DNA from 2 places in the Ideonella sp. FW305-24 genome. Region 2 is predicted to be linked to the other one. Evidence: riboswitches for the same ligand, from Rfam matches in the RefSeq annotation. Region 2 holds a riboswitch; the other holds the start of a gene.
The links. A riboswitch is a leader RNA that binds a small molecule or an ion and turns the genes downstream of it on or off. The one in region 2 is predicted to bind thiamine pyrophosphate.
Positions count from the first base shown of each region.

Region 1: linked by a shared signal. The riboswitch ahead of AC3WR5_RS22885 (TonB-dependent siderophore receptor) and the one ahead of thiC (phosphomethylpyrimidine synthase ThiC) in region 2 are both predicted to bind thiamine pyrophosphate.

Region 1 covers NZ_JBYTAI010000009.1:160,641-164,040, forward strand. The annotation lists gene AC3WR5_RS22870 (phosphoadenylyl-sulfate reductase) at 1-363, shown strand, start outside; gene cobA (uroporphyrinogen-III C-methyltransferase) at 372-1,160, shown strand; gene fdxA (ferredoxin FdxA) at 1,284-1,607, shown strand; TPP riboswitch at 1,743-1,849, shown strand; gene AC3WR5_RS22885 (TonB-dependent siderophore receptor) at 1,910-3,400, shown strand, end outside.
Region 2 covers NZ_JBYTAI010000007.1:292,989-296,388, reverse strand. The annotation lists gene AC3WR5_RS20270 (FAD-dependent oxidoreductase) at 1-188, opposite strand, end outside; gene thiC (phosphomethylpyrimidine synthase ThiC) at 192-2,093, opposite strand; TPP riboswitch at 2,210-2,310, opposite strand; gene AC3WR5_RS20260 (YeiH family protein) at 2,347-3,384, opposite strand.

The sequences.
Region 1 (3,400 bases), on a different contig from region 2:
CGCAAGCTGGAGCCGCTGGGCCGCATGCTGGAAGGCCGCAGCGCCTGGGTCACCGGCCTGCGCCGCGAGCAGTCGCAAAACCGTGGCGAGATGCCCGCCAGCGAAGTCGAGGCCAACGGCCGCACCAAGTACAACCCGCTGGTCGACTGGACCTGGGCCGACATCTGGCACTACATCGAGCAGAACAACGTGCCGTACAACGCGCTGCACGACCAGTTCATGCCCAGCATCGGCTGCGCACCCTGCACCCGCGCCATCGCGGTGGGCGAGGAATTCCGCGCTGGCCGCTGGTGGTGGGAAGACGAGAAGGCCAAAGAATGCGGCCTGCACGTTCGACCTGAAGCCGAGACGGCCGAAGCCTGAACCCGCGCATGTCCCTGCCTGCCAACCCCGCAACACCAGGCCGCGTCATCTTCATCGGTGCCGGCCCTGGTTCGGCTGACCTGATCACGCTGCGCGGTGCCCGGGCGCTGGGCCAGGCGCAGGTCGTGCTGTTCGACGCCTTGACCGACCCGTCGCTGCGCGACTTCGCGCCACAAGCCCTGTGGCTGGACGTGGGCAAGCGCGGCTTCACCGCCGCCACCGCCCAGGCGCGCATCAACGCCTTGCTGGTGCAGCACGCCACGAGCGGCGCCGTCGTCGCCCGGCTCAAGGGCGGCGATCCGTCCATCTTTGGGCGTCTGGAAGAAGAACTGCAAGCGCTGGCCGAGGCCGGCATTGCCAGCGAAGTCATTCCCGGCGTGACTGCGGCGTTGGCAGCGGCTGCCGCCACGCAGCGTCCGCTGACCCGCCGCGGCCAGGGCCGCAGCCTGGCGCTGAGCACCGCGATGACGGCAGAGTTGGAGTTGCGTGCCAGCCAGCGCGCAGACACCGAAGTCTTCTACATGGCCGGCCGCCAGCTGGCCGACCTCTCCCGCCGGCTGCAGGACGCCGGCTGGGCAGGCGACACGCCGGTCAACGTGGTCTCTCGCGCAGGCTGGCCGGACCAGCTGATGTCCGACCATTGCGTGAGCACCTTGCCAGCCGCCTGCGTGATGCATGCCGGCCGGCCGGCCGTGGTCACCGTGGGCGTCGGCGCGGCACCGGTCTGTCGCCTGTTGGCTGCGCCGACTGCGACAGCAGTTGAAGGCCATCCAGCAAGCGCCGCCTTCCCACCGTAAAATTCGCTTTTCGCCAGCCGCTGCCGGCGCGGTCGACTTCGGTCGCCAGCCGCCGCGCAGCAAGCCACGCGTGCGTTCCTGCAGACGGGGCGCCCCCTTTTCTCATACCAACGATTCCGCCCCATGACCCACGTCGTCACCGAAGCCTGCATCCGCTGCAAGTACACCGACTGCGTCGACGTCTGCCCCGTCGACTGCTTCCGCGAAGGCCCGAACTTCCTCACCATCGATCCGGACGAGTGCATTGACTGCGCGGTCTGCATCCCCGAGTGCCCTGTGAACGCCATCCTGCCCGAGGAAGACGTGCCCGGCGACCAGCAGCAATACATCGCGCTGAACGCCGAACTCGCCAAGCTCTGGCCCAGCATCACCAAGCGCAAGCCCGCGCTGCCGGATGCCGACGAGTGGAAGGACAAGACCGGCAAGCTGGGCGAGCTCAAGCGCTGAGCGCCGCGCTCACCCGAACAGCCCGCCGCGTGCGGGCTTTTTTGTGGGCTTTTTGCGCCGGCCAGTCCGCCACCGTGTTGCGCGCTGGTTAAGGGCGATAATCCGCCCGCGCTGCCGTCTCTCTCACGACTGCAGCGCATCCGCTAGGGGTGTTGGCCCGTCCACCGGACGGGGCCGACTGAGACAGTCCCTTTGAACCTGATTGAGGTAATCCTCGCGCAGGGAAGCCATGTTGAGAGCGCGTGCCGGTCCTCGGCCGCCATTCACTGCATTGCCCTTGCGCCATCGACTGGAAGTCACCGATGGCCCGCCGCCTTTCTTCTTCTTTTCTTCGCCTGCCGCTCGCGGCTGCCGCGTTGCTGGCATTGACCGCCGGCGCTCACGCGCAAACCACGCCGACCGAAGTCGTCACCGTGACGGGCCGCAGCAGCGCCCTGCCCGCCACCATCGCCGGCTTTGGCGACACGCCGCTGGCGCGCTCGCCGTTCCAGGCCAGCGTGCTGAACACCGGCCTGCTGCTGGACAGCGGCATTGACTCGCTGGGCGAGATCACCAAGCTGGACGCCAGCATTGGCGACGCCTACAACGCACCCGGCTACTGGGCCTCGATGCGGGTGCGCGGCTACGAGTTGGACAACCGCCACAACTACCGGCGCGACGGTCTGCCCATCAATGCCGAGACCGCGCTGCTGATGGACAACAAGGAAAGCATCGAGGTGCTCAAGGGCACCAGCGGCGCGCAGGCCGGTATCAGTTCGCCTGCGGGCCTGGTCAACTTCGTCGTCAAGCGGCCTCGCGGGGATCAGAAGAGCGTGCTGCTGGGCTGGACCGAATCCGGCAGCCTGAAGGCCGCGGCCGACATCGACCAGCAACTGCTGGACGGCCAGGCCGGCCTGCGCATCAACGCCTCGGTCGAAAAGCTGGACCCGCAGCAGCGCGACACCGAAGGCCACCGCCACCTGCTGGCCGCAGCCGGCATGCTGAGCCTGGGCAGCGGCGGCAAACTGGAGGCCGAGGTCGAGTTCAGCCACCAGTCGCAACCCAGCGTGCCGGGTTACAGCATGCTGGGCGACACTTTGCCCAAGGCCTCGACCGTGGACCCGCGGCTGAACCTGAACAACCAGCCCTGGTCGCTGCCAGTGGTGTTCGACGGCCAGACCGCCAGCCTGCGCTGGACCCAGGCCCTGAGCGCGCAGTGGCAGCTCAGCGCGCAGGCCATGCTGCAGCGGCTGCAGACGGACGACCGCGCGACCTTCCCGGTTGGCCTGTTCGACCCTGTCACCTACGACTGCGCGCCGTGCGACCGCTACAGCGCCGACGGCCATGTGTCGCTGTGGGACTTCCGCAGCGAAAACGAGCACCGCGACACCCGCACCGCCGCGCTGACGCTGGAAGGCAAGCTTGCCACCGGTCCGCTGACCCACCAGCTCTCCACCGGCCTGACCTGGAGCAAGCTCACCGCCCGCTTCGGCCCGCAGACCTACAACCTCGCCGGCACCGGCACAGTGGACGGCAAGACCGAGGTGCCGGCCAGCCCCGAGGCGCTGTACACCAACACCAACCGCGACGAGCGCAGCGTCGAACTGCACCTGCGTGACGTGCTCGACCTGAGCCAGGCCACCCGCCTCTGGCTGGGCCTGCGCCACACTCGGCTGTCGCGCGGCAGCGTGGCCACCGACGGCAGCGAGCCTGTCAGTTACGACCAGAGCTTCACGACGCCATGGCTGGCGCTGACGCAGCAGTTCACGTCCACGCTGATGGGCTACGCCAGCTGGGGCCAGGGCATCGAGAGC
Region 2 (3,400 bases):
AAGGCTGCGGCGTGCTGCACCGGCGCGATGCTGCCGACTGGCGGTGGCTGCGGGCCGGGCGCCGGGTCGACCACGGTGACCTGGTGGCCTGCTCGCGAGAGCCGCCAGGCCAGCAGCCGCCCCAGCAGGCCGGCGCCTGCAATGGCGACATGCAGGCCGGTTCGGCCCTCGGTGGCGATGCTGGCCATCGCTCAGGCCGGCTGGATGGGAATGTAGAACTCGCCGCCCGCCGCCTTGAACTCGGCCGACTTCGCGGCCATGCCGGCTTCGGCCTCCTTCTTCTGCGCCTCGCTGAAGTCGCGCACGTCCTGCGTGATCTTCATCGAGCAGAACTTGGGGCCGCACATGGAGCAGAAGTGGGCGTGCTTGGCGGCGTCCTTGGGCAGGGTTTCGTCGTGGTAGCTGCGCGCGGTGTCCGGGTCCAGGCCGAGGTTGAACTGGTCTTCCCAGCGGAACTCGAAGCGCGCGGCGCTCATCGCGTCGTCGCGTGCGCGGGCCCCTGGGTGGCCCTTGGCGACGTCGGCGGCGTGCGCAGCGATCTTGTAGGCGATCAGGCCTTGTTTCACGTCGTCGCGGTCCGGCAGGCCCAGGTGTTCCTTGGGCGTGACGTAGCAAAGCATGGCCGTGCCCATCCAGCCGATCATCGCGGCGCCGATGGCACTGGCAATGTGGTCGTAGCCGGCGGCGATGTCGATGGTCAGCGGGCCCAGCGTGTAAAAAGGTGCCTCATGGCAGTGTTTCAGCTGCTCGTCCATGTTGGCCTGGATCAGGTGCATGGGCACGTGGCCTGGGCCTTCGATCATGGTCTGCACGTCGTGCCTCCATGCGACTTGGGTCAGCTCGCCCAGCGTGCGCAGCTCGGCGAACTGGGCCTCGTCGTTGGCGTCTGCCAGGCTGCCGGGCCGTAGCCCGTCGCCCAGCGAAAAGCTCACGTCGTAGGCCTTCATGATCTCGCAGATCTCTTCGAAGTGCGTGTAGAGGAAGTTCTCCTTGTGATGCGTGATGCACCACTTGGCCAGGATGGAGCCGCCGCGCGAGACGATGCCGGTGCGGCGGTCGGCCGTGAGGTGGATGAAGGGCAGGCGCAGGCCGGCGTGGATGGTGAAGTAGTCCACGCCCTGCTCGGCCTGCTCGATCAGCGTGTCGCGGAAGATCGCCCAGCTGAGATCCTCGGCCACGCCGCCCACTTTCTCCAGCGCCTGGTAGATGGGCACGGTGCCGATGGGCACGGGGCTGTTGCGCACGATCCAGTCGCGCGTGGTGTGGATGTGGTTCCCGGTGGACAGGTCCATCACCGTGTCCGCGCCCCAGCGCAGCGACCACACCAGCTTGCCCACCTCTTCCTCCACGCCGGAGCTCAGGGCGGAGTTGCCGATGTTGGCGTTGACCTTGACCAGGAAGTTGCGGCCGATGGCCATCGGTTCCAGTTCGGGGTGGTTGATGTTGGCGGGGATCACGGCGCGGCCGGCGGCAACTTCGCCCCGCACCCATTCGGGCGTGATGACGGCCGGGATGCGCGCGCCGCGGCCGTCGCCGCGCAGCCGGGCCTCGCGCTCGGCATTGCCCAGGTGCGCGGCCATCCATTCGCGCTGGCCCATTTCGCGCTCGGCCACGAATGCCATTTCCGGCGTGACGATGCCGCGCCGCGCGTAGTGCAGTTGGGTCACGTTGGCGCCGGCCTTGGCGCGGCGAGGTGTGCGCTGCAGCCCGGCGGCCTGGGCGCGCAGCGCTTCAAGCCGTGCGGCGCCTTGCGGCGTGCGCACGCCGCCGTCGTCCTGCACGTCATGCGAGCGGCCGGTGTAGGCCTCGGTGTCGCTGCGTGCGGCCACCCATTCGGTGCGAGGGCCGGGCAGGCCGCGGCGCACGTCCACCGCCACGGCAGGGTCCGTGTACGGGCCGGTGCAGTCGTAGACGCTGACGCGCTCGCCATTGCTCAGCGCGATCTCGCGCATCGGCACGTGGATTTTCAGCGGGCCTTGCGGCGTCGTGACGGCCTGCTGCGTGTGGACTTTGCGCGAACCTGGAAAGGCTGCGCAGGCCTCGGCCAGTTCGGTAGCGAAGCGCTGGGCGGCAGAGGATTCGGGTGCGTTCATGGCGGTCTCCTGGATGGCAAGCACAAAGGTCAGTGCTCCGGAGACCGCCTGCTGGCCGGGGTGGATGCAACCGGGCCGAGGACACGTCTGCCCCAGGCCCAGGTTGCACGCCCGGCCAATCGGGCATGCGCTCTTCTTCCGCCGGTACGAACCGGATCAAGTTCACGGGTTGGACCTTTCGGTCCTCTCAGCGCTGTGCGCACCCCGGAGCGAGGCGGAGTGTAGCCGCATTGCCGCGCGCGGGAAAAACCCGTCAGCGCAACAGGGCGCTGGCCCCCGCTGTGATCAGCCCGCCGCCCAGCAGCAGCCAGCCGAACAGCAGCGCCGCCAGCAGCAGGGGCCGCGGACCGGCGCGGCGCAGCAGGGCCAGCGGCGTGGCCAGGCCCAGTGCAGCCATCGCGGTGGCGATCAGTGCCAGGTCCAGGCCTTGTGCGGCGTGCAGCCAGGCGGCGGGCAACCAGCCTGTCGAGCGCAGCAGCACCATGCCGATGAAGCCAAATGCGAACCAGGGCAATGCCAGTTTAGAAGAGGTGCCTGAATTGCCGCCGCGCCGTGCCAGCAGTGCCGACAGCAGCAACAGGAATGGTGCCAGCATCATCACGCGCAGCATCTTGGCGACGACCGCCGCGTCGCCGATCTCCGCAGGCAGCACGCGGCCAACGGCGAGCGCCTGCGCCACCTCGTGCAGCGTGGCGCCCGCAAACAGCCCGAAGCCCGGCGCCTGCCCGCTCCACGAAAACAGCAGCGGGTAGAGCAGCGTGGCCACCGTGCCGAACAGCACCACGCTGGCCACCGCAACTGCCGTCTGCTCGGCGCGGGCCTTCAGCAGCGGCTCGGTCGCCAACACCGCAGACGCGCCGCAGATCGCGCTGCCCGCGCCGATCAGCCACGCGGTGTTGCGTGCCACGCCCAGCCTTGGCCCGGCCCAGGCCGCCAGCGCAAAGGTGCTGGCCAGCACCAGCGCGTCCACCAACACACCGGCCCAGCCGACCTGCGCCACGTCCTGCAGCGTGAGCCGCAGCCCGTACAGCACCACGCCCGCGCGCAGCAACCGCAGCCGCGAGAACAGCACGCCGGCAGACGCGCCCGGCTGCCAGCGCGCACCGCCCAGCACGCTGCCCGCCACCAGGCCCAGCAGCAGCGCCAAGGTCAACGGACCCAGGCCTAGTGCCTGCAAGGGCGTCCAGCGGCCAAGTTCGGAAGCGAGCATGGCCAGCGCGGCGCTGGCAAGCAATCCGGGCAGCAGGCGGGGCCAGGTGAAGACGGGGGCGGAGAAGGCACGGGACAGCATGGGCGCCAGTGTCCGC